One region of the Ensifer sp. ENS06 genome, then DNA from elsewhere that is predicted to be linked to it. Evidence: predicted binding sites of a transcription regulator. Region 1 holds the regulator's gene; each other region holds the start of a gene.
What was found. The regulator LexA, encoded in region 1, represses DNA repair genes until DNA is damaged. The targets are predictions, from matches to a motif close to TGTTCNNNNTGTGTTCNG.
Positions count from the first base shown of each region.

Region 2: the regulator LexA is predicted to act here: its motif matches at 4,983-5,000, upstream of IB279_RS01430 (YifB family Mg chelatase-like AAA ATPase).
Region 3: the regulator LexA is predicted to act here: its motif matches at 6,481-6,498, upstream of IB279_RS06940 (DNA polymerase IV).
Region 4: the regulator LexA is predicted to act here: its motif matches at 2,534-2,551, upstream of IB279_RS12595 (ATP-dependent helicase).

Region 1 is NZ_JACVBC010000001.1:1,781,169-1,788,712, reverse strand. Features, by position in the region: gene adhP (alcohol dehydrogenase AdhP) at 1-537, opposite strand, end outside; tRNA gene IB279_RS08885 (tRNA-Ala) at 915-990, shown strand; gene IB279_RS08880 (hypothetical protein) at 1,144-1,746, opposite strand; gene IB279_RS08875 (hypothetical protein) at 1,864-2,496, opposite strand; gene IB279_RS08870 (hypothetical protein) at 2,820-3,116, shown strand; gene lexA (transcriptional repressor LexA) at 3,353-4,075, shown strand; gene IB279_RS08860 (hypothetical protein) at 4,164-4,505, opposite strand; tRNA gene IB279_RS08855 (tRNA-Cys) at 4,706-4,779, opposite strand; gene IB279_RS08850 (thermonuclease family protein) at 4,932-5,666, opposite strand; gene IB279_RS08845 (hypothetical protein) at 5,888-6,181, opposite strand; tRNA gene IB279_RS08840 (tRNA-Asn) at 6,341-6,415, shown strand; gene IB279_RS08835 (deoxyribodipyrimidine photo-lyase) at 6,514-7,544, shown strand, end outside.
Region 2 is NZ_JACVBC010000001.1:268,327-275,870, forward strand. Features, by position in the region: gene IB279_RS01405 (ABC transporter permease subunit) at 1-762, shown strand, start outside; gene ugpE (sn-glycerol-3-phosphate ABC transporter permease UgpE) at 773-1,615, shown strand; gene IB279_RS01415 (sn-glycerol-3-phosphate import ATP-binding protein UgpC) at 1,682-2,794, shown strand; gene IB279_RS01420 (endonuclease) at 2,791-3,780, shown strand; gene gshB (glutathione synthase) at 3,928-4,875, shown strand; gene IB279_RS01430 (YifB family Mg chelatase-like AAA ATPase) at 5,092-6,624, shown strand; gene cysK (cysteine synthase A) at 6,691-7,544, opposite strand, start outside.
Region 3 is NZ_JACVBC010000001.1:1,403,928-1,411,471, forward strand. Features, by position in the region: gene dnaE (DNA polymerase III subunit alpha) at 209-3,706, shown strand; gene IB279_RS06935 (L,D-transpeptidase family protein) at 3,816-5,045, opposite strand; gene IB279_RS06940 (DNA polymerase IV) at 5,185-6,477, opposite strand; gene IB279_RS06945 (hypothetical protein) at 6,645-7,286, opposite strand; gene IB279_RS06950 (DUF3572 domain-containing protein) at 7,289-7,544, opposite strand, start outside.
Region 4 is NZ_JACVBC010000002.1:686,750-694,293, forward strand. Features, by position in the region: gene IB279_RS12575 (cyclase family protein) at 1-426, shown strand, start outside; gene IB279_RS12580 (EthD family reductase) at 625-939, opposite strand; gene IB279_RS12585 (hypothetical protein) at 1,284-1,928, shown strand; gene IB279_RS12590 (carboxymuconolactone decarboxylase family protein) at 2,053-2,460, shown strand; gene IB279_RS12595 (ATP-dependent helicase) at 2,594-5,059, shown strand; gene IB279_RS12600 (adenylate/guanylate cyclase domain-containing protein) at 5,215-6,465, shown strand; gene IB279_RS12605 (GNAT family N-acetyltransferase) at 6,485-6,946, opposite strand; gene IB279_RS12610 (cysteine hydrolase family protein) at 6,990-7,544, opposite strand, start outside.

The DNA.
Region 1 (7,544 bases):
CCCCCCGATGCCGGAGATGGCAACCCATTCACCGGGACGGACTTCCGTTTCCTTCAACCCCTTGTAAACGGTGACCCCGGCACACAGAACCGGCGCGGCAGGACCGAACTCCAGCCCATTGGGCAGGCTGCCGACGAAATCAGGATCCGCCAGGCCATATTCGGCGAACGTCCCGTTGACCGAGTATCCCGTGTTCGACTGGGCCGCACACAGCGTCTCCCAACCGGTGCGGCAATGCGGACAGTAGCCGCAGGCGCTGTGAAGCCAGGGAACGCCGACCCTGTCGCCCTCTTTCACTCTTTTGACACCGGCGCCGACCGCCGAGACATAGCCGACACCCTCGTGCCCGGGAATGAATGGTGGGCTGGGCTTCACCGGCCAGTCGCCATTTGCAGCATGGAGATCGGTATGGCAAACGCCCGTTGCTTCGTATTTCACCAGGATCTGTCCCGGCTGCGGCGTGGGCACTGCCACTTCCTCGATCGTCAGGGGCGCGCCGAATTGCCGAACGACGGCTGCCTTCATCGCCTGAGCCATTTGCCAATCCTCCTCCAATCGCCGGGCCACGGAGAGGTTTCTTATGGGAACAGTGGGCCGGCAGGGGCCTATCTCACATACGAAAATCGTGTAATTGGCTCGAGCATCATGGCGCTCACAGCCAGTGCCCGGACGTCATTTCCTGCTTGGCGTATACCGCCAACATTTCAACGCAGTTCACGTAGCGCCATCGTCAGGTTGCAGCGTAAACCCGCCGGCAGAGTTCGACAATGGGTGGAGTGCAGAAGCGGTTCAGAGACCGACTGCCTTCGGCGCCCGGCCGGATCGAACAACGCATATCGTGCAACGGCGCTCGAGCGGGCGCGCTGGCGCGCGTATTGACAGGATCGGCGCCGGTCGTGTTGACTGAATGCTACGGGGCCGTAGCTCAGTTGGGAGAGCGCCGCAATCGCACTGCGGAGGTCGAGGGTTCGACTCCCTTCGGCTCCACCAAAACGATCAGAAGGTGCCCGGTTGCCGAGGTATCGGAACAGCGGCTGATTTGTCATCAGCAGATCGCCAGTTCGAGTCTTTCCGGGGACACCACCATGCTAAGCCACCGTTCGGCCTTCGCGAAACGCTGCCCGATCCCGTGGCCACCTGTTTTCAGAGGCTGAACGGATCCCGCGCCGATCGCTTCTCGCTCGGTGCACTGAACGGGTCGGCTTTCTTCTCCTTGGACTTGCGGCCCTCGTCGGCGATGATCTCGTCGACCGCCCTCTGGCACTTCATCAGCTCGTCGGCCGCCGGGCCGGTGCCGCGCAGGCTGAGATTTGCGATGACGCGATCTTCAAACGCGATGGCCAAGGCCCGCTTGCGCACGAAGCCCGTCAGGAACTCGGCGTCGGTGACGTTCACGAACAGAAACTTTTCGCTCGCATCACCGGCAGCGGTCGCCGAAGCGCTCCAGGGATCGGTCTTGTCGAAGCGGAAGGTCAGGTCGTACTCTTTGCCGACCTCGAGCGACCTCCAGTCGTCGCTGGCGAAGCTCATATAGAGCGGCGACTCGGAGCCCTTGGGATAGAACCCAAGGCGCAAGGTGACCCCGCCGTCGAATACCGACGAGATGAAGCAGGAGCCCTCCATCGAGGTGTCGGAAGCAACGGTCCAGCCGTCGACATCCTTCCACTTGATGATTTCGGACTCCTCAGCCGCGGCCGATCCCGCGGCGATCAGACAGCTTACCAATCCGACCAGCAATCTACGCATGCAAAACCCCCGTTTGCCCGCATTTTGATAGGTCCCCGCATCGCTGTCGAGGGTGCCTAGCCGATACCAGGCAATATTTTAGGAATATTCACCTCTCCGCGGCAAGCGGACTGCCCATCACATGGCGAAAGGATCTTTCGATGACTTGGTCTGGCCGCCGCCGGCAAAGGGATCGTTGTTCGGCGCATTGCCGCCGGCGCCCGCAAAGGGATCGTTCGCCGCTCCCTGACCGCCATTCGGGATCAAGGCGCTCACCGCCTCCTGGCACTTGAACATCTCGCTTACCGCCTTCATCGAATCACGCAGGCTGAGGCTCGCGACGACGCGCCCCTCGAAGGCCAGCGCCAAGGTGTTCTTGCGAACGAATTCGGTAAAGAAGTCGGTGTTGGAAAAGTTGACGACAAGGGCCTTGGCGCCGGTCAGATCAACACCGAACGCAACGGCCGGCCACTGACGACCACGGTCGAGCTGCAAGGCAACATCGTATTCCCGCTGCGGCTCGATGGATTTCCATTCGGCATTGCCGATCGAAAGAAACGCCAGGTTCGTCGATCCCCGCGGATAAAAGCCGATACGAAGGATAGCGCCGGCGTCATAGCTCGTCGCCGCGTAACACGAGCCTCCCAGGGAAGGATCGGATCCCACCGTCCAGGCGTTGATCCGTTTCCAGATATTCGAACGCCCTTCTTCGGCAGACGCCGCTCCAGCCGTGAGCAACAGGCCGAGCACCACCAACGACAATCTATGCATGCAACCACCCCACTTTCCACGCAAAGTTATCTTTTTTTAGAGGCCTGTCGAGACGGTGAAGGCCCTTCCCCGCAGGGATTTTTGCGCGCCCCAGGCCCGATGCGAAAGCTGGCAGCTCCGATGCATTCTCCGCGCCGGTCCATGAAGAACGGCCGAGACGAGGTTGAGATGGAGCGGCTGGCGCAAATCAGCCACAGCCTGCGGGCAAAGAGCTGTTGAACATGGCAGAGTGATCGCCATGCTTGCTGGACTTCGGAACGAAAGCGCGGTTCACATCGTTTACCAACCCGTAGTCCCACCCCTTCATCAAGTGGACGATCACCGTGCTTGCCGCCCTGCTTCTCGCTTCGATAGTCGCATCGCCCAATATGCCTGACGTCAAGCTCAGTGCCGCGACGGTGGATGAACTCCAGACCGATTTCGAACGGGCCGTGCCGTGCCATCAGATCGATGGACGCAATGTTTGGAAGGGCGCGCTCGCGTTCTACATCCAGTCCTTCGTTTATGACGGCGATACGCCCGTTGCGACCGATGCGGCCGACGCAGTGCTTCCGGAAGACAACAGCGCCGAGACGGTGAAGGAGTTCGAAGACGCCTGCTCGGCCTCGCAAGCGACTTAAGTCTCTCCGCGAAGAGAGCCGCGATTCGTTCGAATCACGCGCGCGACCGGCCTGCCCGGCGCTGTTTTGGGACGCAACCGTCGCCGAAAACCGCCCCGCTCCCGCAAAAGTGACCAATCGACCCCCACAGAAGCAGCCAGTTGCCTGAATTCACGGAATTTTAGGCACTTGCGGAACACATATGGAACAGATAGTGTCTGTTCTTGATTTGTTTCACGCCTCTGGAGCGACGTGCCATGCTGACCCGCAAGCAACAGGAATTGCTTCTGTTCATCCACGAACGCATGAAGGAGTCGGGCGTACCGCCGTCTTTCGATGAAATGAAGGATGCGCTCGACCTGGCGTCGAAGTCCGGCATTCACCGTTTGATCACGGCGCTCGAAGAACGCGGGTTCATTCGCCGGTTGCCGAACCGGGCGCGCGCGCTCGAAGTCATCAAGCTTCCGGAAGCCTACGCCGCCGGCCAGCAACAGCCGCGCAGAGGCTTCTCGCCGAGCGTGATCGAGGGCAGCCTCGGAAAGCCGCCGGCCGCCGCTCCTGCCACGCCGAAGCCGGCGCCGGTCGCCGAAAGCACGTCTGTTTCCGTCCCGGTGATGGGGCGCATCGCTGCCGGCGTGCCGATCTCGGCGATCCAGAACAACACCCATGACATTACCGTTCCGCTCGACATGATCGGCAGCGGCGAGCATTACGCCCTCGAAGTAAAGGGCGATTCGATGATCGAGGCCGGCATCTTCGATGGCGACACGGTGATCATCCGCAACGGCAACTCGGCCAATCCCGGCGACATCATCGTGGCGCTCGTGGACGACGAGGAAGCGACGCTGAAGCGCTTCCGTCGCAAGGGCGCGTCGATTGCGCTCGAAGCGGCCAACCCCGCCTACGAGACGCGCATTTTCGGACCAGATCGCGTGAAGATCCAGGGCAAGCTCGTCGGGCTGATCCGCCGCTACCATTGAATTCCAGGCAGAACGCCGAATCAAAAGAGCCTCGCCACTGAAAGTGGCGAGGCTCTTTCCATTTAAGGCGACCTGAAATCCAGATCGCTTATTCGTGGATCGTGTATTCGCCGAGTTCGCAGAGATCCTGCGTGTCCTCGGTCGTATCGAGGGCCGAGCCTTCCTCGAATTCGAATCGCATGTCGTATTTGCAGACGTCCCGCCCGTCGGCAATCGTGATCTCCATGCTCTCGCCGGGGTTCAGGACCTGCCGACCGAAAACATCGTCTTCCCATTCATTGACGCCGACCGGCGACGTATAGAAATTCGTCAGTACCGCGCCGGTGTTGTTCTTCAGCTGGAAAACCAGGTCGTCCGCGCGCGCCTCAATAGCGGTCGCAGCAAAACACGCCAACGCCGTCAGGATCAGTCTCTTTTTCATTGATGCCATTGCCTCCGTTCTTAATGTTGACGGACGCTACCGATGCGGTTGATCTCAGCGGAGTCATCGTTCCCCCTCTACCGAATTCACCGAAGCGATAAGATCCGACGGAGGCATAGGAGACGTGGCTTGCGCGGACGTGGGGTCGCGAATATTACCGCGCTGCCCTAAGGCAGAACGTCAAACCAAACTTCACGAGGTGAGATTTTTGGAGGCCTCGCCCGGAATTGAACCGGGGTACAAGGATTTGCAGTCCTCTGCGTCACCACTCCGCCACGAGGCCTCACAGCTCGGATAACCAAGCGTTGGCGCGGATTTAGAATGATTGCAGAAAAACCGCAAGAGGCATTTTCTGAAAAACGCGCCGTCGAATTGCAGGACGGATACTTTCCACAGAACGATCGACGATGTCCGCCGATCGTCTCCCAGGTGATCTCAGCACCAGGGCGTCGGGCGCCCTTCCCACGGCCGCACGAGCCCCTCGGAAACGAGTACACGTCCAAGAGATTGGTCACCGCGTGTGACCAGGCGCAGTTTCTCGCCGGCCTTGGCATCTGATCGCCCTCCCGCCGAGATCAGCCTGAAGTCGCCTGCATTCAGCAATTCGCGCAGGCGCTGCTTGGCGTAGAAGCCGCGCGAACGCTCCTTGTCGCAGCTTGCCTGGCGGATTCGCGGTGCATCGACATCGGCGACGCGGATCGTCTCGCCATGGAAGACGAAGGTCGCGCCATCGATCACGCAGTTGTCGTTGCGAATGCCGCAAAAATAGAACTGATCGGTACGGATGGATGCCGTCTTCACCTCTTCATTCGGCCGCACGAGAGGGGTTGGCGGCGTGACGCCGACATTCACCGACGGCACCGGGGCGGCCAGGACAACCTTCGTCGCTGGGTTGGGCTTCGGATTTGGTTTGTGCCTATCCGCCAGCTGCGCAACGCGCTCCTGCGCTTCAGGAACCGCGCGCTGAGGCTTCGGCTTCGTTTCCGATCGCGATGCAAAGGCCATGACATCCGAAACCACCGGCCAGTCCCGCAACTCGGCGCGATGGTCGTAGGCCATGACGCCGCCAAGGGTGAGCGCTGCGGCCAGATACCACGGCGCCATGCCGCCCTGTTTGCTGGTGCTTCGGCCCGAACTGCGGCGTCGACGTTTCGTAGTGGCTTTGGCCATCGGTCCCCATCCTGATTCGAGACCGCATTATGCGTTTGATGGGTTGCCGAAAAGTTTTCGAAAGCACCCCAACAGAGGGGAAGACCGCGAGGAACCGGTCATTCGCCTGCGCGGCCACGGCCCTTGTTGAGAGATTCGGAATTGGTACGTGACGGCCGCGAGGAACCGAAAACTGCCGACCGCCCTGCCTCGACAACAAGATCGTTAAATCGGCGTCCGGCTCAGGAGCCGTTCGAGGAGTTGGCCTTCCCGCGCCAGCGCGCCCACCAAACGGCCAGACGACGACGGCGGCGGCGAACCGAGGGAATGTCGTGGGAAAGCACGATCAGGCCCAACGGTATCATCCAGAAGCCCAGCACGGGCAGGAAACCGAGAAAACCGCAGAACACCAGCAGCGAACCCAGCAGGATGCGCAGCAGCGGAGAGTCGGGCAGCGCGATACGCCATTTGCCCAGCACGATCTGTCGTGTTTGCGGATCAATGCCAAAATGCGTCTGCTTCCTGTTTTTATTCATCATTCCCTATCCGGCGTGTTTTCCCACAATTGGGGACTTCTCCACAGCCTCGCAACGGAACTTGTCATTTTTTTTTAAAAAAGCGCTTGGCAAATCAGAAAAGCATGCGTATTAGCAGCCTCACTTCTGAAGCGCACAGCACAACAGCGGCGCGGATGATCCCTGGTAGCTCAGCGGTAGAGCATTCGACTGTTAATCGACAGGTCGCCGGTTCGAATCCGGCCCGGGGAGCCACTTTCTAAAAGAGCCATTTGCAGCGATGCGAATGGCTCTTTTTCATTTTGCACCTATGTTCTCCAGGTGATCAATCCCCAACCTCCCGATGGTTCTTCATGACAAAGGCCGCGGCGCCGCCCATCATCGTCTGGTTCCGCAAGGATCTCCGCCTGGCCGACAATCGCGCCCTCTCGGCTGCCGCCGGCGAGGCAGCCGTCATTCCCCTCTATATTCGCGAACCCGCCGACAGCGGCAACGGTCCGCTCGGGGCGGCGCAGGCGTGGTGGCTGCACCATTCGCTCGAGGCCTTGGGCGCAAGTCTCGCGCGGCACGCTTCTCGCCTCGTTCTTCGATCAGGCGCGCCGCTTGACGTGATTGTCGAGATTGCGCGCGCAAGCGGTACGGAGCGCATCTACTGGAACCGGCGCTACGACCCGAACGGCATCGCCACGGATACCGCGCTCAAGAAGGCGCTGGCCGAGCGGGGAATCATCGCGGAGAGCTTTGCAGGACAATTGCTGCATGAGCCCATGCGGCTGCTGACAACGACGGGCGGCCCCTACCGCGTGTTCACGCCGTTCTGGCGCGCGCTCGAACTAAAAAACGAGCTGGCACCGCCGATCGACCGGCCGCACCATATCGCAGCCCCGGGAGCATGGCCGCGATCGGAACGCCTTGACGACTGGTCGCTGCTGCCGACGAAACCGGACTGGGCGGCGACATTCAGCGAGGTCTGGACGCCGGGCGAAGACGGTGCGGCCACCCGTCTCGAGGAATTCGTCGATGAGAAGCTCGACGCCTACAAACGCTGCCGCGACATTCCCGACGCGGATGGCACATCCCTGCTCTCGCCTCATCTCGCCTTTGGCGAAATTTCGCCGGCGCAGGCCTGGCATGCGGCAGCTGGGCCCCAGGCCGATAGCGGCGAAGGGGCGGCCACCTTCCGCAAGGAACTCGCCTGGCGCGAATTCTCCTATCATCTGCTGTTTCATTATCCTGAGCTTGGCCGCCGCAACCTCGACCGTCGATTCGACCGCTTCCACTGGCTGAACGACGAGGACGATTTTACTCGATGGACCAGCGGACTCACCGGATATCCGATCGTCGATGCCGGCATGCGCCAGCTATGGCGTCACGGCTACATGCA
Region 2 (7,544 bases), 1.5 Mb from region 1:
CTTGAAGACCCCTTCGGTTTCGGCTCGACCTTCGTCGGGATGACCAATTATACCGACGTGCTGAAATCAGGCGAATATCTCGGCATTGCCCGTTTCACCGCCGTTTTCACGGCGTTGGTCACCTTCTTTGCGCTGTCGATCGGGCTGCTGCTCGCCGTCAAGGCCGATGGCGTCATCCGCGGCAACGCCGCCTATAAGACGCTGCTGATCTGGGTCTATGCCATTGCCCCGCCGGTCGCAGGCCTCATCGGCATGATGTTCTTCGACCAGCATATCGGCCCGATCGTCGAGCTTGCGCGCTGGTTCGGCTGGGACATCAAGGTTGGTCTGAACTACTTCGACACCGCCTTTTCCATGGTGGTCGTCTCGGTCTGGAAACAGATCCCCTACAATTTCATCTTCTTCCTCTCAGGGCTCCAGGGTATTCCGGTCTCGGTGCGGGAAGCAGCGGCGATCGACTGCCGCTCCGGGTTCCGCCGTTTCTGGACGGTGATCCTGCCGCTGCTCGCGCCGACCGCCTTCTTCCTTCTGATCATTAACGTCACCTATGCGCTGTTCGACACCTTCGGCGTCATCGACGTGATGGTGAAGGACAAGGCTGCCAACAACCCGATCACCCTTGTCTACAAGGTCTACATGGACGGTTTCCGCGGCAACGATCTCGGCGGCTCCTCGGCCCAGTCAGTGATCCTGATGCTGATCGTCTTCGTGCTCACCATCTTCCAGTTCCGCTTCATCGAGCGGCGCGTGCATTACAACTGAGGTGGGGCCGATGTATCGCACCAAGATTTTCGACCACATCATCCTGCTCTTCGGCGTCTTCATCATGGTGGCGCCCGTCGTCGTCGCCTTCATGACCTCGACGCACGAGGCGGCCGACATTCACCGCAACGGTCTCAGCCTCAGCTGGGGCGGCCATTTCGTCGAGACCTACCAGACGGTACTGACGCGCGAGGGCGGCTTCACCGGCAAGATCACCGGCTTCAACATGATGCTGAACTCGATGATCCTCGGCCTGGGTTTCGCCGTCGGCAAGATCGTGCTGTCGATGCTGGCGGCCTATGCGCTCGTCTATTTCCGCTTTCCGCTCGCGACCTTCTTCTTCTGGGTGATCTTCACCACCCTGCTTCTGCCACTCGAAGTGCGCATCCTTCCTTCCTATGAAGTGATGAACACGCTGAAGCTGACCAACACCTATACCGGCCTGATCGTGCCGCTTCTCGCCTCGGCGACGGGCACCTTCTACTTCCGGCAGTTCTTCAAGTCGGTGCCGGACGAGTTGCTGGAGGCCGCGCGCATCGACGGCGCCGGACCCTTCAAGTTCTTCATCGACGTACTGGTGCCGCTCTCGCGCACGATGATGGCGGCGATCTTCATCATCATGTTCGTCTACGGCTGGAACCAGTATCTCTGGCCCACCCTCATGACCACCGACGAAGGCTTCTTCACCCTGGTGCGCGGCATCAAGCAGATCCTGCTCGTCTGGGTCGGCTCGAACATCCCCGACTACAACGAGGCCTTTGCGCTGGCGATTCTCGCCATGCTGCCGCCGGTCATGATCGTCGTGATCTTCCAGCGCTGGTTCATCAAGGGCCTGACGGAAAGCGACAAGTAAACGGGGTCGTGGCGGGACAAAAGTCCCGCCCGCTCCTGAGACGACATCAATCTTACGGAGGCAGCCATGGCGGCCATTACCATCGCCGAGGTCTCGAAGATCTATCACGGCAATGTCGAGGCGGTGAAATCCGTCTCGATCGATATCGAGGACGGCGAATTCATCGTGCTGGTCGGCCCGTCCGGCTGCGGCAAGTCCACGCTTCTGCGCATGGTCGCGGGGCTGGAGACGATTTCGAAGGGCACGGTGACGATCGGCTCACGCGTGATCAACGAGGTCGATCCGGCCGAGCGCGACATCGCCATGGTCTTCCAGAACTACGCGCTCTATCCGCACATGACCGTCTACGAAAACCTCGCTTACGGCCTGAAGAACCGCAAGACGCCGAAGGCCGAGATCGACGCCCGCGTCGCCGAAGCCGCTCGCATGCTGGAGATCGAGCCCTATCTTACCCGCAAGCCCCGTGCGCTCTCGGGCGGCCAGCGCCAGCGCGTCGCCATGGGCCGCGCCATCGTGCGCAAGCCGGCGGCCTTCCTCTTCGACGAGCCGCTCTCCAATCTCGACGCCAAGCTGCGCGTCTCCATGCGCGGCGAGATCAAACGCCTGCAGAAGCGCCTCGGCACGACCTCGCTCTACGTCACCCACGACCAGCTCGAGGCGATGACCCTTGCCGACCGTCTGGTGGTGCTGAATGGCGGTCGCATCGAACAGATCGGCCGTCCGCTCGACGTCTATCACCGCCCGGCCTCAACCTTCGTCGCCAGCTTCATCGGCTCGCCGGCGATGAACCTGATCAAGGGTGAGATCGAAGGCGGCAACTTGCAGATCGGTCTCTACAGGATCGCGCTTGGCGACCGTGCGCCGGTCGAAGGCCCGGTCACGGTTGGGCTTCGCGCCGAAGATCTCAAGCTCGCCGGCGTCGGCGAGGACGCCATGCTGTTCCAGGTCGACTATGTCGAGGAACTGGGCGCGCAGCGGCTCGTGCACGGCACCATCGAGAGCCAGGCGCTCACCATCGCGCTGTCTCCGGAGACGCCACTTTCGGGTGATCTTGCAGTGACGATCGCCGTCGACCGTCTGCACTTCTTCTCGACCGAGACCGGCAAGCGGCTGGAGCGCGGCACGTCGTTTGCCAATGAAGCGCCGGTTGCAGCGCCACGCCTGGAGACCGCATCGTGATCTCCAAGACCGTCGAGCAGCTTGCCGTTCCTTCGCTTGAAACCCGCGCCAGCTTTGCCGAGATCGTGCGCACCATTGCCGCCCATGACGCAGCCATGGCCGCACGGCCGGAGATGAACAGCGTCGAGGTCGGCGGCACACCGGCCTCCGATACGCCGCTCGCCTTCCCGTTCACCGTTGCTGCCTGGAACCTGGAGCGCTGCCTGTTTCCGGCCGAAAGCGCCGCCCATCTCGCCGCGACAAACGCGCCGGTCGTCCTCCTTTCAGAGATGGACAACGGCATGGCCCGCACCGGCCAGCGTCACCCGACCGCCGAAGTCGCCGAAACACTCGGCATGCACTATGCGTATGGCATCGAGTTCATCGAGATGGGGCTCGGCTCCGATACGGAGCGCGAATTCTGCGAGGACGAATTCAACGCCAAGGGGTTCCATGGCAATGCGGTGATGGCTGCGGTGCCGTTCTCCCGGCCCTTCATGTTGCGCCTATGGGGCGAACGCCTCTGGTTCACCGATGGCGAGCAGCCGCGCCTTGGCGAGCGCTGTGCGATCGGCGCCGTCATCGAGACGGAAGCCGGACCCTTCGTCGCCGTCTCCACCCATCTCGAGAGTGCGACGACTGCCGTCTACCGAGAGCGCCAGGTCAAGGAATTGATCGATGCGCTCGACGAGACTTTCCCCGGCCTGCCGGTGATGATCGGTGGCGATCTCAACACCGGCAACCATGCCGGCGGCGATTTCGAGGCCGAAGGGCTGTTTGCCATGAGCGCCATCAGAGGCTTTACCCGCCATGGCGGGCCGCTCGACGTGATGACCACGCGGCCGAGCCTGATCACCCGCTGGCCAGAGCGGGCGATGAAGCTCGACTGGTTCCTGTCGCGCGGGCTGAAGATCGGCGAGACCACGATCATTCCTTCGCTTGACGAAACCGGCCGACCGCTTTCGGATCACGATCTCATCACCTGCGTGATCGAAGGCTTCGAATAGGCTCGCCTCTCCTTGCCTAAGGCCCGCCCGCATTCTACATGTCGAGGGCTTTGCCAGTGCGGCAGAGGGCAGCGGTTTTCCCGTCCTCATTCGCTCCGGCGGTTTGAAATCGATCACGCTAAGCGTGATCCATGAGGGAATGGGTAGATGGCGAAAATCGTCAATGTCGGGGTCCAGATGGACCATGTGTCGGGCATCAACATTGCGGGTGACTCCACCTTCGCCATGAGCCTCGAGGCACAGTCGCGCGGCTATCGCCTCTTCCACTATACGCCGGAAAAGCTGTCGCTGCGCGACGGCAAGGTCTATGCGAGCGTGCAGCCGATGACGCTGCGCGACGTCAAGGGCGACCACTTCACGCTTGGCGAAGCCGAGCGCGTGGATCTTTCGACCATGGACGTCATCCTGCTGCGCCAGGACCCGCCCTTCGACATGGCCTACATTACCTCGACGCACCTTTTGGAGCGCCTGCATCCGAAGACGCTCGTCGTCAATGATCCCGCCTGGGTGCGCAATTCGCCGGAGAAGATCTTCGTCACCGAATTCGCCGACCTGATGCCGAAGACGCTGATCACCCGCGACCCCGCTGAGATCTCCAGCTTCCGCCAGGAAATGGGCGACATCATCCTGAAGCCGCTCTACGGCAACGGCGGCGCCGGCGTGTTCCACTCGACCCGCGACGACCGCAACATGTCCTCTCTGCTCGAAATGTTCGGCCAGATGTTCCGCGAGCCCTTCATCGCCCAGGAATACCTGCCGGCGGTGCGCAAGGGCGACAAGCGCATCCTGCTCGTCGACGGCGAGCCGGTCGGCGCCATCAACCGCGTTCCGGCAGACCACGACGCCCGCTCCAACATGCATGCTGGCGGCCGGCCTGAGCCGACCGAACTGACGGCGCGTGAGAAGGAAATCTGCGCCCGCATCGCGCCTGCGCTGATGGAGCGCGGCTTCCTCTTCGTCGGCATCGACGTTATCGGCGACTACATGACCGAGATCAACGTGACGTCGCCGACCGGCATCCGCGAAGTGAAGAAGTTCGGCGGCGCCGATGTCGCGAGCCTGCTCTGGGATGCGATCGAGCGCAAGCGCGCCTGATCAAGATCTCGGCCTAGGATCCATCTCGGGTCGATGGCGCATGCCGCGGGCTTACGCCCGCGGCCGTTTGCCGAAACGTCCCGGGTACAGGCCCGCGCCTCCTCAAATGTTCCGTTATTGTTCTTGTTTTTGTGCGCGATCCGTGCAAGGCTTCTGCCTGCAACCCTGGGCGGTTGTGGCGCCCGATGACTGGGCTGCCTGGGCGAGGGGGCAAGCATGGTCGCGCGCGTCAGCACGGTTGCATTTCAGGGAATCGAGGGTCTGCCTGTCGATGTGCAGGTGATGGTCGCGCCGGGCAAGGTCGGCATGCAGATCGTCGGCCTGCCGGACAAGGCCGTCGCCGAAAGCCGCGAGCGGGTGCAGGCCGCCCTTCATGCTTCAGGTCTGGCGCTGCCGGCCAAGCGCGTGACCGTCAATCTTGCGCCCGCTGACCTTCCCAAGGAAGGCAGCCACTTCGACCTGGCGATCGCACTCGGCCTGATGGCAGCCCTCGGCGCCATTCCCGGCGATGCGTTGGCGCCTTATGTGGTGATCGGGGAGCTCAATCTCGATGGCACCATTGCTGCCGTTGCCGGCGCGCTTCCCGCCGCGATCGGCGCCAATGCGCTCGGCAAGGGGCTGATCTGCCCGGCCGAAAGCGGACCCGAGGCGGCCTGGGCCGGGGCCGAGATCGACATTCTGGCGCCCCGCAGCCTGATCGCAATCGCCAACCATTTCCGCGGTACGCAGGTGCTTTCGCGACCCGAGGCCGCGATCCGCTCAGGCGCATCTAACCTGCCCGATCTCGCCGATATCAAGGGTCAGGAAAGCGCCAAGCGGGCGCTCGAAGTGGCGGCCGCCGGCAACCACAATCTGCTGATGGTCGGCCCGCCCGGCTCGGGCAAGTCGATGCTCGCTGCCCGCCTGCCGTCGATCCTGCCGCCGCTCAATCCGGCCGAGCTCCTCGAAGTGTCGATGATCCATTCGATCGCCGGGCAGCTTCCGGGCGGCAAGCTCTCGGACCGGCGGCCGTTCCGCACGCCGCATCATTCCGCGACGATGGCCGCCATGGTTGGTGGCGGCTTGCGTGCCAAGCCCGGCGAGGCGTCGCTTGCGCACAACGGCGTACTGTTTCTCGACGAGTTTCCGGAATTCTCGCCGCAGGTGCTCGACGCGCTGCGCCAGCCGCTTGAAACCGCCGAATGCATCATCGCCCGCGCCAACCACCGCGTCAGCTATCCCGCCGCGATCCAGCTTGTCGCGGCCATGAACCCCTGTCGCTGCGGCATGGCCGGCGAACCCGGCCGCAGCTGCGCCCGTGGACCGCGCTGCATGTCCGACTATCAGGCACGCATCTCCGGTCCGCTGATGGACCGCATCGATATCCGCATCGACGTGCCGGCCGTCAGCGCCGCCGATCTCCTGAAGCCGGCCGCAGCCGAAAGCAGCGAGGTCGTTGCTCGTCGCGTCGCCCGTGCCCGGGCGCTGCAGATCGATCGTTTCGCCGCCCTCGGACATCCAGAGCTGACAAGCAATGCCCGCGCGTCAACCTCGATGATCGAGAAGATCGCAGCACCCGATGCGGCCGGCCTGCAGCTTCTCCGGGACGCCGCCGAAAAGATGAAATTTTCCGCCCGCGGCTACCATCGTGTGCTGAAGGTCGCCCGCACGCTTGCCGATCTCGATGGCGCAGTAACCGTCGGTCGCATCCATCTCGCCGAGGCGATTTCCTATCGGATCGCCGGGGAACGCTTGCCCGTCGCCGCATAGCGGCGTGCCTTGAAAAAAAAAGGGCGCCACGGGCGCCCTTTCCGATTGGAACTGAAGTCGGCCTGATCAGCCGCCCAGGCCATCGAACAGCACCGTCGAGAGGTAGCGTTCGGCAAAGGACGGGATGATGACGACGATGGTCTTGCCGGCATTTTCCTCGCGCTGGCCGACCTCGATTGCCGCGGTTAGAGCGGCACCGGCGGAGATGCCGACCGGCACGCCTTCGAGCTTGGCGACAAGGCGGGCGGCCTCGATCGCTTCCGCGCTGTTGACCGTGACGATCTCGTCATAGACCGTGGTGTCGAGGATCGCCGGCGCAAAGCCTGCGCCGATGCCCTGGATCTTGTGCGGCCCGGGATTGCCACCGGACAGAACCGGAGATTCCTCCGGCTCGACGGCGATTACCTTGATCGAAGGCTTGCGCGCCTTCAGCACCTGGCCGGCGCCGGTAATCGTGCCGCCGGTGCCGATGCCGGAGACGAAAATGTCGACAGCGCCGTCCGTGTCGTTCCAGATTTCTTCGGCCGTCGTCTTGCGGTGAATTTCCGGGTTGGCCGGGTTTTCGAACTGCTGTGGGATGATGGCGTCCGGCAGTGTCTCGACCAGTTCCTGCGCCTTGGCGATCGCGCCCTTCATGCCCTTGGCGCCCTCGGTCAGCACCAGCTCGGCGCCGAGCAGCGCCAGCATCTTGCGCCGCTCGACCGACATGGTCTCCGGCATCGTCAGGATCAGCTTGTAGCCCTTGGCGGCCGCGACGAAGGCGAGCGCGATGCCGGTATTGCCGGAGGTCGGCTCCACCAGCGTCGTGCGGCCGGGCGTAATCTTGCCCTGCGCTTCCAGGCTCTCGATCATCGCCACACCGATACGGTCCTTGACCGAGGCGATCGGGTTGAAGAATTCGAGCTTGGCGAGCAGGTTCG
Region 3 (7,544 bases), 380 kb from region 1:
GCCGCCTTCGCGTCGATGAGCCTGTTCATCGCAAGCATCTCTTTCATTGCGCTCGGCCTCTGAAGGCGGGCGTCAACATCTTCTCTCAAGCACCTCCGCAAAGCGTCTCATCCCCGTTGAATAAGGGGGACGACATGTCAGGGGAATCTGGACATGACGGGCGATAAACGGGATATCCTTCCGACTGGACAGGAATCAGGGTGCGACAATGGCAGACGACAGCAAGGCAGCATCGAGTGAGGCGCTCGGCACGGATCCGCAGTTCGTGCATCTGCGCGTCCACTCTGCCTTCTCCTTGCTCGAAGGCGCTCTGCCGCTGAAGAAGGTCATCGGCAAGGCGGTCGCCGATAACCAGCCGGCGATCGGGATCGCCGACACCAACAATCTCTTCGCAGCCCTCGAATTCTCGCAGAAGGCAGCCGGTGACGGGCTGCAGCCGATCACCGGCTGCCAGCTGTCGATCGACATGGAGGACGAGACCGAGGGGGATCGGCGCGGCCATGGGCATCAGCTCGCCAAGCTGCCATCGATCGTGCTCATCGCCGCCACCGATGACGGCTATACGCGCCTCGTCGATCTCGTCAGCCGTGCCTATCTCAGCGGCGAGGGCAGCCAGGCGACGCGCATTACGCGCTCCTGGCTTGGCGAATGCGGCACCGAGGGCTTGATTGCGCTGACCGGCGCGTCCGGTGGCCCGGTGGATATCGCCATGAAGGCGGGCTCCACGGCGCTCGCCGAAGCGCGTCTCGAAGCCTTGCATGATCTCTTTGGCGATCGGCTCTATATCGAGCTGCAGCGCCACGGTGGCCACGACCGGCGGCACGAGAGCCGGATGATCGAGCTTGCCTACAAGTTCGACATTCCGCTTGTCGCCACCAACGAAGCCTTCTTCCCGTCGCCCTCCGACTATGAGGCGCATGACGCCCTGATGGCGGTAGCGCACAACGCCATGGTGTCGGACGACAGCCGGTTCCGCCTGACACCGGACCACTATCTGAAGAGCCGCAAAGAAATGGCGGCGCTGTTTGCCGATCTGCCCGAGGCACTGGAAAACACGCTCGAGATCGCCCGGCGCTGCTCCTTCATGCTGAAGACCCGTGGGCCGATCCTGCCGCGCTTTACCGGCGCGACGGCGGATCCGGAGGAGGCCGAGCGCGCCGAGTCGGACGAACTGCGTCGCCAGGCGGAGGAGGGCCTCGAAGACCGTCTCGCGAGACTCGGTATGGCGCCCGGCTACACCCAAGAGGAATACCGCGAGCGCCTGGCCTTCGAATTGAGCGTCATCGAGCGCATGAAGTTCCCCGGCTACTTCCTGATCGTTGCCGACTTCATCAAATGGGCCAAGCAGCACGACATCCCCGTCGGGCCGGGCCGCGGCTCGGGCGCCGGCTCGCTCGTCGCCTATGCGCTGACGATCACCGACGTCGATCCGATGCGCTTCTCGCTGCTGTTCGAACGCTTCCTCAATCCCGAGCGCGTCTCGATGCCCGACTTCGACATCGACTTCTGCCAGGACCGGCGCGAAGAGGTGATCCGCTACGTGCAGCGCAAGTACGGTCGCGAACAGGTGGCGCAGATCATCACCTTCGGTTCGCTGCAGGCCCGTGCCGCCTTGCGCGACGTCGGTCGCGTGCTCGAAATGCCCTATGGTCAGGTCGACAAGATCTGCAAGCTGGTGCCCAACAACCCCGCCAACCCGACGCCGCTTTCCAAGGCGATCGAGGAGGAGCCGCGCCTGCAGGAAGAGGCCGAGAAGGAGCCGGTGGTCGCCCGCCTTCTCGATATCGCCCAGAAGATCGAAGGCCTTTACCGCCACGCCTCGACCCACGCCGCCGGTATCGTGATCGGCGACCGGCCGCTGTCGCAGCTGGTGCCGATGTATCGCGATCCGCGCTCCGACATGCCGGTCACCCAGTTCAACATGAAGTGGGTCGAGCAGGCCGGTCTCGTCAAGTTCGACTTCCTCGGCCTGAAGACGCTGACGGTGTTGAAGGTCGCGGTCGATTTCGTCAAGCAGCGCGGCATCGAGGTCGATCTCGCGAGCATCCCACTCGATGATCTGAAGACCTACGAGATGCTGTCGCGCGGCGAAACGGTCGGCGTGTTCCAGGTGGAAAGTGCCGGCATGCGCAAGGCGCTGATCGGCATGCGGCCCGACTGCATCGAGGACATCATCGCACTCGTGGCGCTCTATCGCCCGGGCCCGATGGAGAACATCCCGGTCTATAACGCCCGTAAGCATGGCGAGGAAGAGGTCGAGTCGATCCATCCGAAGATCGACCACCTGCTCAAGGAAACGCAGGGCGTTATCGTTTACCAGGAGCAGGTGATGCAGATCGCCCAGGTGCTCTCTGGCTACTCGCTCGGCGAGGCCGATCTTCTGCGCCGCGCCATGGGCAAGAAGATCAAGGAGGAGATGGACAAGCAGCGCGCCCGTTTCGTCGATGGCGCCGTCAAGAATGAGGTGTCGAAGCCGCAGGCCGACCTCATTTTCGACCTGCTCGCCAAGTTCGCCAACTACGGCTTCAACAAGTCGCACGCGGCAGCCTACGCCATCGTGTCCTATCAGACCGCCTACATGAAGGCGCATTATCCAGTGGAGTTCCTGGCGGCGTCGATGACGCTCGACATGTCCAACACCGAAAAGGTCAACGACTTCCGCCAGGATGCCAAGCGCCTGGGCATCGAGGTGATCGCCCCGTCGGTACAGACCTCGTTCCGGCACTTCCAGACGGGCGAAAGCCGCATCTATTACTCGCTTGCGGCGATCAAGGGCGTCGGCGAATCAGCCGTCGAGCACATCGTTGAGGTTCGAGGCGACAAGGCCTTCGCAAGCCTCGAAGACTTCTGCCTCCGGATCGACCCCAAGCTGCTCAACCGTCGTGTCTTTGAAAGCCTGATTGCCGCCGGCGCCTTCGATTGCTTCGGCTACGACCGAGCGGAGCTGGTCGGCGGGCTCGATCGTATTCTCGGGTTTGCCCAGCGGGCTCAGGAAAACAAGACGAGCGGGCAGAGCGACATGTTCGGTGCAGGGGCGGCCACCGGGCCGGAGCGCATTGCGCTTCCGACCTACACGCCGTGGCTTGCCTCGGAAAAGCTGCACCGTGAGTTCCAGGTTCTGGGCTTCTATCTGTCTGCCCATCCGCTCGACACCTACAATGCGCTGCTCGCCAAGATGCGCGTGCAGACCTTCGGCGATTTCGCAGGCGCTGTGAAGAAGGGGGCGACGGCCGGAAGGCTCGCCGGAACCGTAACCTCGAAGCAGGAGCGCAAGACGCGCACCGGCAACAAGATGGGCATCATCGCCTTCTCGGATTCCTCCGGCCAGTTCGAGGCGGTACTGTTCTCCGAGATGCTGCACCAGTATCGAGACCTGCTGGAGCCCGGCAAGTCGCTGGTCATGACCGTGGCGGCGGAAGAGCGGCCGGAAGGCATCGGCCTGCGCATCCAGACGCTGCGGTCGCTCGAAGAAGAATCGCTGCAACTGCAGAAGGCGCTGCGCGTCTATGTGCGCGATTCCGGACCGCTGAAGTCGATCGCCTCGCACCTCAACACGAAGGGCGACGGGCTCGTCTCCTTCGTCGTCATTAAGGACAATGGCCAGCGCGAGATCGAGGTTGAACTGAACGAGAAGTTCCGGATTTCGCCGGAGATCGCTGCAGCATTGCGCTCGGCGCCGGGCGTCATCGACGTCGAACTGGTGTAATCCGAGGCGGGGCTCCACTGAATTGCGGTGGAGCGGCGATTGAGCCGGCTTGGAACCTATCGACCCGCGGCGGGACGCTCGCCGGGTGCTTGTCTGCCGGTCTCGCAGATCAGTCGCCGGGACGTGTCCGGGTAACGGTGATGAAGTCGGTGCCCTGACCGGTCTCCAACCCGCTTTCCACATCGGCAATCGAGAGCGATGAGCCCTCGGCGAGCAACGCTTCCACGCGCTTGCGCACATCGTCGGAGATCGTCACGCGCGCCAGCGTGCGTTGGATGCCGTTATAGGCGAAGGGATCGGCCTCCGTGGAGATGCCGAGTCGCTTCTTCGTCGAGGCGGGCAGGTGGTTCTCGAGCGAGACGCCGAACCATTTGCCTTCGGCACCTTCTTCTTCATTGTGCCGGAACTGGAGGAAATGCGTTCCGAGCGCCTCTTCCGGCTTGTCGATCGTAAGCCCGGCTTCAAAGAGCGGCTCGAACCCTTGCCGCACGAGGATCTTGCCGTTTTGCGGCGGCGTACGTCCGGCCTTGCGCAGGAGCCTGTCGGTCAGGTCCGGTGTCAGCTTGCCGTCGCCGTCGATGCCTTCGCTTGCCTGGAAGGCACGCAGGGCCGCAATCGTCGCCGGCCCGGCATGGCCGTCGATCGCGCCCGGCGCGTAGCCGAGGAAATCCAGGGACGTCTGAACCTCGCGCATGGTGTCGCGGGTATCGCTGCGGGTGATCAGGATACGGATCGGCTCCTCGGTGGATCGCATCGAATTGGCGCCGCCGGGCGGCTCCCGCATCGCCACTTCCACCGGCGCATCGCCGGCCTGGCTGATCGCCGGTCTGAGCGGCACGTCGGAAAGCGGCGGCTGGAGATCGATCGGGGCCGGGCGGAAGAGTAGGGCGCTCTTGACCTCCAAGGGCGTTATCTGCCGGTCGGAGATCAGCACGTGCACGCCGCGCTCGGTCAACTTGTAGAGCGAGGCAGCAAATTCACTCGGCAACCGCACGCAGCCATGGGACGCCGGATAGTCCGGCACATGGTTGGAGCCATGCAGAGCAATGCCCGACCAGGTGAGCCGCTGCATGAACGGCATCGGCGCGTTCGAATAGATGTTCGACTTGTGATGACGCCGCTTTTCCAGGATCGAAAAGATGCCCGATGGCGTCGTGTGGCCCGCCTTGCCGGTCGAGACCGGTGATGTCGCAATGACAGCGTCGCCGTCATAGACGACGAGCGATTGCTGATCTTTCGAGACGATGATCTGCAGCGGCCCGCGACTGCCTGCAAAGCCGGTAGCCGGCGACAAAAGCAGTGCGACGACGCTGGCGGTGAGAGCGAAACGCGATACCATACACTCAACCCAACACGTGACTTGGCGAACAAGCCTAGCCTTCAATCTTTAAGGAATTCATCCTGCTGTGTGGGCTGTCGATCAAGGTTGCGTGATCGCTTTGCGAAGCGTGCCTGCTCGGGCAAGCACGCTTGCGGTCTCACGGATCGCGTTTTCTGGTGCCGAAAGTGTAGCCGGTTTCGACGCTCGCCTTGCCGAATTTGTCGCGCAGCTTGTTGATCGCGTCCTCGGCCGCAGCGCGCCTGGTGGCCGCGGGATCGACGAGATCGGGCGGATCGGCGAGATCCGGGGCGGAGAGATCGCTGACGCCGATGCCGATCAGCCGATACTTCGTTCCGTCCGCCTCTTTTTCGAGAAGCTGCAGGCCGATGCGGAAAATGCGGTCGGCAAGGCGGGTAGGGCTATCCAGGCGCCGATTGCGGGTGCGGATCTTGAAGTCGGCGGTTTTGAGCTTGAGAACCACCGTCTGGCCGGCGAGTTCCGACTTTCGCAGCCGGTGGGCCACTTGCTCGCTGAGGCGCCGCAGATGCGTGACCAGGTCGTCATAGCGCGCGATATCGTCGTTGAACGTCGTCTCTGCGGAAACGCTCTTGGCTTCGCCGTCGATTTCGACCGCTCTCTCGTCGAGCCCGCGCGATAGGCGAAAGAGCCGCTGCCCCATGGTGCCATAGCGCCGCATCAGGTCGCCTTCCTCCATGGTCTGCAATTGCCCGATCGTGCGCACGCCGTCACGCTCCAGCGTGGCGGCAAAGGCCTTGCCGACGCCCCAGATCAGGGTCACCGGCTTCTCGCGCAGGAACTCCAGCGCCTCGGCTTGGCCGATGACGGAAAAGCCGCGCGGCTTTTGCAGGTCGGACGCCACCTTGGCGAGAAACTTGCAATAGGAGAGGCCGACCGAGACGGTGATGCCGACTTCCTGCTCGATCCGGCGGGCGAGCCGCGCAAGCGTGCGTGCCGGTGGATCGTGATGCAGCCGCTCCGTGCCGCTGAGTTCGAGGAAGGCCTCGTCGATCGACAGCGGCTGCACCAGCGGGGTCAGTTCCTGCATCAGCGTGCGCACCTCGCGGCTGACGCGGGCGTATTTCTCCATATTGGGCTTGATGACGATGGCCTGGGGGCAGGCTTCCAGCGCCTTGAACATCGGCATGGCCGAGCGCACGCCGTGAATGCGGGCGACGTAGCAGGCGGTGGAGACCACACCGCGCTTGCCGCCGCCGATGATCACCGGCTTGTCGGCAAGCTCCGGGTTGTCGCGCTTCTCGATCGAGGCATAGAAGGCGTCGCAGTCGATGTGCGCCAGCGTCAGGTCATAGAGCTCCGCATGCCGCAGAATGCGCGGGCTGCCGCAGGCAAGACAGCGTCGCACCGACGCCGCCTGTTCCTTGAGGCAGTCGCGGCAGAAGCCTGGAGAGTGAGCAGCGCTGTCGGGCATATCGGGAACAAATATTGAACATTGCGACCTTAAGCTCTACTCTAGCGAGTCTCAAGGAGGCGAGATTGGAAATCACAATGCAATTGTCGCCGTTGAAAAGGATCACCCGGCGCGTCTTGCGCAGCGCCGGCGCGGCTGAATTTGCGCCGACGGGCAGCCGATCCGGGCTAGCCGCGGAAGTGCGCGCGAATGGCTCCGGCTGCCTCCGGCCAGTCTGCGACGGCGCGGATGTCGGCGTCGAGCTTCGGCGCGAGCGCCTTGAACTCCGAGTCCGCCATGAGGTTTATCGGCAGGCAGGTCGGCGCGTGATCTTTCACCGATCGCAGGTTGCGAAGCATGTCGTCGATGAAGACGAGGGGGACGGTGCGGCTGCCGTGAAGTTTTTGGACGATCGGCCCCTTCGGCTCTTCGGACGCAAGCAGCGGATAGGGCAGGCCGAGCCGGTCAAGAAGAGCGCGACGAACCGCGGCGTGCTGCGGCGGCATCGCAGTCAGAAAGACGATATCGGCTTCCTCCGACAATGCGGCCAGGGTCTCGACGACCTTGGCGGCGGGCGTTTGCCAACGATCCTGCGAGCCGTAGAAGGTGTCGAGCAGGATCTTGACCTCTGGCTCCGTCACCGGCTGCTCGTCCGCGTGGGTGATGATGTTGCCGGTCAGGCGAAACGATCGGGGCAGGAGGACATGGCCGCAGCTCCCAAGGAACGCTTTGAACGGATTGATGAATTCAAGCACGACATCGTCGATGTCGCTGACGATCAGCGGGCGGTTTCCAAGCGTTATGCTGTGAGCTGTCGGCGCGTTTGCCACCCTCAATCCTCGAAGCCTGCGTGGCCGGAAAGTGCCATATGGGCGCGCACGACGTCTTCAGGCGCCGTACCGGTCGCCGTGCAGAATGCCATCAGGGTCGGCTCATGGTCCATCAGAAAGGCGACGAGCCCGCCCATGAAGCCGGGTTCGGCAATCGCGTTGCGCAACGCCGTTGGGTCCGTGCCGGTCAGCGCCAGAAAGCGGGACAGAAGCTCAGGCTCGCCGGCAAGCCAGGAGAGAATGTCGATGGCGATTTCG
Region 4 (7,544 bases), on a different contig from region 1:
GAGGCCGATGCCGATGCACAGGTGACGCCCGAAGACCTCAAGGCCTGGGTCGCCGCCAATGGCGAGATCCCGGAAAACGCCTGCGTCGCCATGCTGTCGGGCTGGGGCGCGCATCTGGGCACGGACAAGTTCCGCAATGCCGATGGCGGCGGCAAGCTGCATTTCCCCGGCTTCCACGTCGAGGCGGCCAAATATCTGATCGAGGAAAGCAAGGCGGCTGGTATCGCCGTCGATACGCTGTCGCTCGACCATGGCCCCTCGCCCGATTTCGCCACGCATTATGCCTGGCTGCCGGAGGGTCGCTGGGGGCTGGAGGCAGCAGCCAATCTCGACAAGCTGCCGGTCAAGGGCGCAACTCTCATCCTCGGCGCGCCGAAGCACCGCGGCGGCACCGGCGGCCCGGCCCGCGTCTTCGCGCTGGCCTAGGTCCCCGGCCTATTGAGCACAGCCAGGTTTTGGCTGAAGCGAGCCTGACGAGAGCAAGGTCGTTTTCGCTTCGACGGCAACCACATGTCCCCGACCGTCAACCGGTTCCGCACCGGCTGCGTCACCATGGATCATGGTGCGCCAACACGACGCCGATTGCGGAAAGGTCAACGGCTACGCCTGACGCGCCAAAGCACCCTACCCTCCAACGACTTCACTGATCTGCACGATGGGCGCGATGTCCGTATAGTTGGCGACGTCCGCGGCAATCTCGGCGCGGTGGGGACCTAACGCCTCCTGGAATGTCTCGAGGCTCGGCGAGTAGACGTGGCACGCCGCGACGAACTCCGGCGCGCTTCCAGGCTCGCGACCCGCAAGGCCCTTATCGATCTCGTAGCGCAGGCAGGCATCGCCGAGCCGTTCCTGGATCAGTGGCATGTGGCGGGTGCGGTAGTAGTCGTGATCGAACTTCGAGCCGCCATCGGCCGGATAGTAGACGCTCATCTTGATCATGGTGGGGCTCCTGCCTGAACGCCGCTCCGAGCGTTCGAAGCTTCTTCTAGGTCACCGACCTGTAGAGCACAACCAGGTTTTGGCTGAAGCGAGTTTGACGAAAGCAAGGTCGTTTTCGCTGTGCTTGTCGAAGCCGGTGACGACGGCACGGAAGTGCCTGAGTGCTGACGAAGCGTTCGACGAGGTTGCGATAGCGACAGAGGAAGGTGCTGAACGACGGGCATCGTTTGTGGACGGCAACATGCCGCGGGGTTGATCGAGCGCGGCAAAGGAAGGCGCTTGTTTGCGGGCAAAAGTCTTCGGGAGTATCTTGGGCAGCGGTACGGACAATGGCGGGGGTCGTCATGGGGCCGCATGCATTTTGCCTGACATTCGCGCTCGTCTCCATGGGCCTGCTTCTTGCGGGGTGTCAGACCGTGACTGTCCAGGCGGACGACAAGACCGGCCCGACCACGAAACTCGAGATCACCGGCATCCTGGATGACCATGGCAATCCCGACCCGGTCTTCAACGACAGCAGCTGCTGCAACCGCCGCCGAAGTGTTCCCGACCTGGCGCCGCTCACCATCGCGGCTTCGGCCGAAGACCCCGAGAGCGGTGTGCGCGACATTGCCGTCTGGATCTGGGCCATCAAGCGGTGCCGCTACGACGACAGCACGGCAGATTTTCAGATCACGCAATCGACCGTGGCCGCTGCAGGCACGGCTTCGGGCACATACCCACCCGGCAGTTCCGCGCCGCTCAGCCGCAGCTCTACGGCAACCGTTCGCATGGCCGACACGCCCTATGGCGCCTGCAACCCCAAGACCGTCACTGACGCCAGTGGCCAGACGCGCGTGGTTGCCGCGCAGCCGACGGGCTTTTGCGGCCGCAGGGTCTTCATCGTCACGCAGAACGGCAACGCCTATCAGGGCTCGAGCAAGGGCGTGCTGTTTACGACCGGACCATTCGGCTCGAACAATCAGCCGTGCAACGAAATCCCCAACTGAACGCATCGGCGACGGCTTCCCCAAAACGCAGCGCTGGCAATCGCCGCGACGTCGGCTATCGTCACCGCTTCAGGCGACCGGCCGGCCCGCACACAACCGCCGAGAACAACAGCGAAGGAGCCCCATGAGCACCGTATCCCCGCCTCAGAACCCGGAATCCGATCCGCGTGTCAAAGCCGTGTTCGACGACATTCGCACCACCCGCAAATCCGACTTCATCAACAATATGTGGCTTTGGCTCGCCTTCGATCCGGAGCTCCTGGAACAGACCTGGCGCGACGTGAAGGCGGTGATGGCAACGCCCTCGGCGCTCGATCCGCTGGTCAAGGAAATGCTCTATATCGCCGTCTCCGTCACCAATGGCTGCGGCTACTGCGCCCATTCCCATACGGCGGCGGCAAGGGCGAAAGGCATGACCGACGCCGAGCATGCGGACCTGCTCAGGGTGATCTCGCTTGCCGCCCGCACCAACCAGTTGGCGACGGCGCTGCAGGTGCCTGTGGATGCCGCCTTCGACAAGACAAAAGAATAGACCGCGCGACCAAGAATAAGCGGTCTCGAAATCGCCTGTCTTTCCACAGGCTTGGTGCGGCTGGCGCAGAAAACGGAATAAAAGAAGAACATCCTTTCTGGCCTTTCCCCACCGAATCACTACATTGAGCCGCATGATGAGTGGTTTCGACGATATTCCCTTCTTCGACGAGGAGCCGGCGCCGCGCAAGCAGCAGCCCGCCCCCGCAGGTATTCCGGCAACGGGAGGCATCGCCGCGCGCGCCATGGCGGCGCGCGATCGCGCCCAGCCGCGCCCGGACTATCTCTCCGGCCTCAACCCGGAACAGTCCGAAGCGGTCGAGACGCTCGATGGCCCCGTGCTCGTGCTTGCCGGCGCCGGCACCGGCAAGACCCGGGTGCTGACGACCCGAATCGCCCATATCCTTTCGACCAACCGCGCCTTTCCCTCGCAGATCCTGGCGGTGACCTTCACCAACAAGGCGGCGCGCGAGATGAAGGAGCGCATCGGCGTGCTCGTCGGCCATGCGGTCGAAGGCATGCCCTGGCTCGGCACCTTCCATTCGATCGGCGTCAAGCTGCTGCGCCGCCACGCCGAGCTCGTCGGCCTGCGTTCCGATTTCACCATTCTCGACACAGATGACGTGGTGCGGCTGATCAAGCAGCTCATCCAGGCCGAAGGCATCGATGACAAGCGCTGGCCGGCCAAGCAGTTTGCCGGCATGATCGACGGCTGGAAGAACAAGGGCCTCGATCCCGCCCAGATCCCCGAGGGAGACGCCCGCGCCTTTGCCAACGGCAAGGGCCGCGAACTCTATGCTGCCTACCAGAACCGGCTGTTGACGCTGAACGCCTGCGACTTCGGCGATCTTCTTTTGCACCCGATCCGCATCTTCCGCATGCATGCGGATGTGCTGAAGGACTATCACGACAAGTTCCGCTACATTCTCGTCGACGAGTACCAGGACACCAACACGGCGCAGTACATGTGGCTGCGGCTGCTTGCCCAGCGCCCCAAGGGCGTACCGCAGAACGTCTGCTGCGTGGGCGACGACGACCAGTCGATCTATGGCTGGCGCGGCGCAGAAGTGGACAATATCCTGCGTTTCGAAAAGGATTTCCCGGGCGCCAAGGTGATCAAGCTTGAGCGCAACTACCGCTCGACCGAGCACATTCTGGGCGCTGCCGGTCACCTGATCGCCCACAACGAGGGCCGCCTCGGCAAGACGCTTTTCACCGACCGCACCGATCCGGATGATGAGAAGGTGCAGGTGCACGCCGCCTGGGATTCCGAAGAGGAAGCCCGCGCCGTCGGCGAAGAGATCGAGCAGTTGCAGCGCAAGAGCCACAAGCTCAACGACATGGCGATCCTTGTGCGCGCCTCGTTCCAGATGCGCGAATTCGAAGACCGCTTCGTCACGCTCGGCCTCAACTACCGCGTCATCGGCGGCCCGCGCTTCTACGAGCGCCTCGAAATCCGCGATGCCATGGCCTATTTCCGCCTCGTCTGCCAGCCGGCAGACGATCTGGCCTTCGAGCGCATCGTCAACACGCCGAAGCGCGGCCTTGGCGACACCACCGTGCGCACGCTGCACGACTATGCCCGCGCCCGCGACATCCCGATGCTGGCGGCTGCCTCCGAGATCATCGAGACCGACGAGCTGAAGCCGAAGGCGCGCAAGGCACTGTTCGACGTCGTCACCGATTTCCGCCGCTGGCAGAGCCTGCTTGAAACCACCGTGCACACCGAGCTTGCCGAGCAGATCCTCGACGAGAGCGGCTATACGGCCATGTGGCAGAACGACAAGACGGCGGAAGCCCCCGGACGGCTGGAAAACCTGAAGGAACTCATCCGCTCGATGGAAGCCTTCGAGAGCCTGCGCGGCTTCCTCGAACACGTCGCTCTCGTCATGGATGCCGAGCAGAACGAGAACCTCGATGCCGTCTCGATCATGACGCTGCACTCGGCCAAGGGCCTGGAGTTCGATACCGTCTTCCTGCCCGGCTGGGAGGAAGGCCTGTTCCCGCACCAGCGCGCGCTTGATGAGGGCGGCCGCTCCGGCCTTGAGGAAGAACGGCGCCTCGCCTATGTCGGCATCACCCGCGCCAAGCATCGCTGCCACATCTGGTTCGTCTCCAACCGCCGCATCCACGGCCTCTGGCAGTCGACCATGCCGTCACGCTTCCTCGAGGAGCTGCCGCTCGCCCATGTGGACGTGGCCGAGAATGAACAATCCTATGGCGGCTATGGTCGCGGCGGCTACGGCCAGTCGCGCTTCGACAAGGCTGATCCCTTCCAGAACAACTACTCCACGCCCGGCTGGAAGCGCGCCCAGCAGCACCGCTCCGACGCCACCCGCGACAACTGGGGCACCCGCTCCGGCCACGCGGTCGAGCGCATCGGCTACGGCGAAAGCGGCCCGCGCGGCCGCACGATCGACGGCGAGCTGGTGGCGAAATCGACGGCCACCGAACCCTCGCGTTTCTCGGTCGGCGACCGCGTCTTCCACATGAAGTTCGGCAACGGCAACATCGCCGCCATCGAGGGCAACAAGCTCACCATCGACTTCGACCGCGCCGGCCAGAAGCGGGTGCTGGATGGGTTTGTGGAGAAGGCGTGAGGAGGTCGAAGCCCTCCTCACGTGCACTCCCTATGGACTGCACAACCATCGATCTCATGGCGCCAACCGGCGAAGTGCAATAATATTGCGGGCACAATTCTCGCGTTTGAACGAAACCATGTACCGATCTCCCTCGACGCAAAGTGGGTGGAGACATGTCCTGGACGAGCGCTGTTCGCAGCCTGCTGGAGCTGGGCGCCGCAAATGCTGCGGAGGGTGACCGTGAAGGCATCCTCGTCGCGAATGTCGCGGCCTGTGTGATCGTCGTCACCACCACGAGCTTTGCCCTCATCTACGCACTCTATGGCGAGCCGAGCCTCATTCCCCTCGTCTATGCCAATCTCGCGCTAGCCGTCGCGGCAGCCATGACTCCGCTTTTTCATCGCTTCGGCCGCGTCGCGTCAGGGCTTTGGGAATTCGGTATCTGTGTGGTGGTCCTCGTCTGGATCGCCTCCTATGTCGGCCGGGACTCCGGCGTCCTGCTGACGCTGCTCGGCGTGACGCCGGTCGCCTTCGCGATCCTCGGGTTTCAAAACATCGCACTGGTGACGGTCCTCAGCGCCATGGCTGCGATCACGGTCATCGCCGCATCCATCGCGTTTCCTCAGGCGCGGTCGGGTGTCTATGACGACACCCGTTTCCTGCAACTCCTCCATTCGTCGTCGATCATCACGCTTACGCTCATGTGCTTCGCAACGATCTACTATGCCTTCCACCTGGCGAGAGAGGCGCAGGGGCGGCTCGCCCGCCTGATGACGTCGATCATGCCGGACGAGATCGTGGCGCGCCTGCTGCGGAACGAGCGTGAAACGATCATCGACGAATTCGAGCATGCGACTGTTGTCCTGATCGACATCGTCCAGTTCGTGGCCCTGTCAAACAGCCTGGGGCCGGAACGGACGGTCAACCTGCTCAACGAGCTCTTCAGCGAGTTCGATCGCCTGGCCGCAGCAACCGGTGTCGAAAAGATCAAGACCATCGGCGATGCCTATCTTGCGGTGGCGGGCGTGCCCGCCCGGCACCCCACGCCCGAGAAGGCGGCGGCAGTGTTCGGCTTCGGCGCCATCGCCGCGGCCCGCGAGATCGGCGAACGCCATGGCGTCGTCCTCAAGCTGCGCGCTGGCATGGCCTCGGGATCGGTAACGGCTGGCGTGCTTGGGCGAGCGAAATACGCCTATGATATCTGGGGTGCACCCGTGAACCTTGCCGCGCGCCTGGAAGCGATCGGCAAGCCCGACTGCATCACCACCACCGCAGAAATCAGGCAGCGACTAGGCGAGTCTTTCCTGTTCATTTGCTCCGGCCGCGAGGACGTCAAGGGCTTCGGCCCGACTGAGATCTGGACCTCGCGGATGCTGGATCCCGATGCATGTGCCCCTGGCATCCGCGCACACACGGCGAAGTGAGCAGCCGAAAGGAGAGCCCTCAGACCGCCTTGCGATAAACGAGAAACCCCGACTTCTCCGCCACCTTGTCGTAAAGCGTCATCGCCGTCTCATTGGTCTCGTGCGTCATCCAGTAGACGCGTGGCGCGCCGACGGCACGTGCCGCCTCATAGACGCCCTCAATCAACGCTCGTCCGACGCCCTTGCCGCGGGCTTCCGCATTGGTGAAGAGGTCCTGTAGGTAGCAGTTCGGCTGGATCATCGTCGTGCTGCGGTGGAAGAGGTAGTGCGTAAGCCCGATCAGCCGCCCTTCGCTCTCCGCCACCAGCGCATGCACCGGCTCGTAGGCGTCGAAAAAGCGCGACCAGGTCATGGCGGTGATCGCCGGGTCCAGCGCGGTTTCGCCGGAGCGGCCGTAGAAGGCGTTGTAGCCGTCCCAGAGCGGCAGCCATTGTTCGTAGTCGGTCCGGGCTATCGGGCGGATGTGAAGCTTGTCGGTCATTTGTCGGTCCTGTGATCGATTGGATGGAGCGGCACTGCGGCCCCTAGCGTTTGGTCATCGCAGCGGTGATTGCCTGAACGTCGGTCATGATCGCATCGCCCATGAAGGCGATGTTTTCCATCGCGCGCTCACCGGCCTCGTGATGCCCTGCCCCGCAGGCGTCACGCACGACGACGGGCACCAGGCCGAGATCGGTCGCATGGCGCACGGTCGGGTCGATGCCGATTTCCGTGGCGATGCCGCAGATGGCGAAGGAAGTAAGCCCGAGGTCGCGCAGGATCATGGCGAGCGGCGTGCCCTCGAAGGCGGAAAACGTGATCTTGTCGAGGATCGCCTCGTCGTCACGGGGCGCAAGTTCTGGCACCAGCTCGAAGCCCGGCGTGCCGCGCAGAAACCAGGGGCGCACCGCATCCGGATCGTCTGTCCGCTGCCAGGCCATCGCCTGGCGTAGCTGGAAGGCGCCCATCAGCGGCCTCGGCATCGACAGATGCCGGAGAAAGATCACCGGAAACCCGCCGGCCCGCGCAGCGTCCAGCACCTTCAGCACCTTGGAAAGCACCGCCGGGCCGTTCTTGACCTGATTGGTAATCCCCACCTG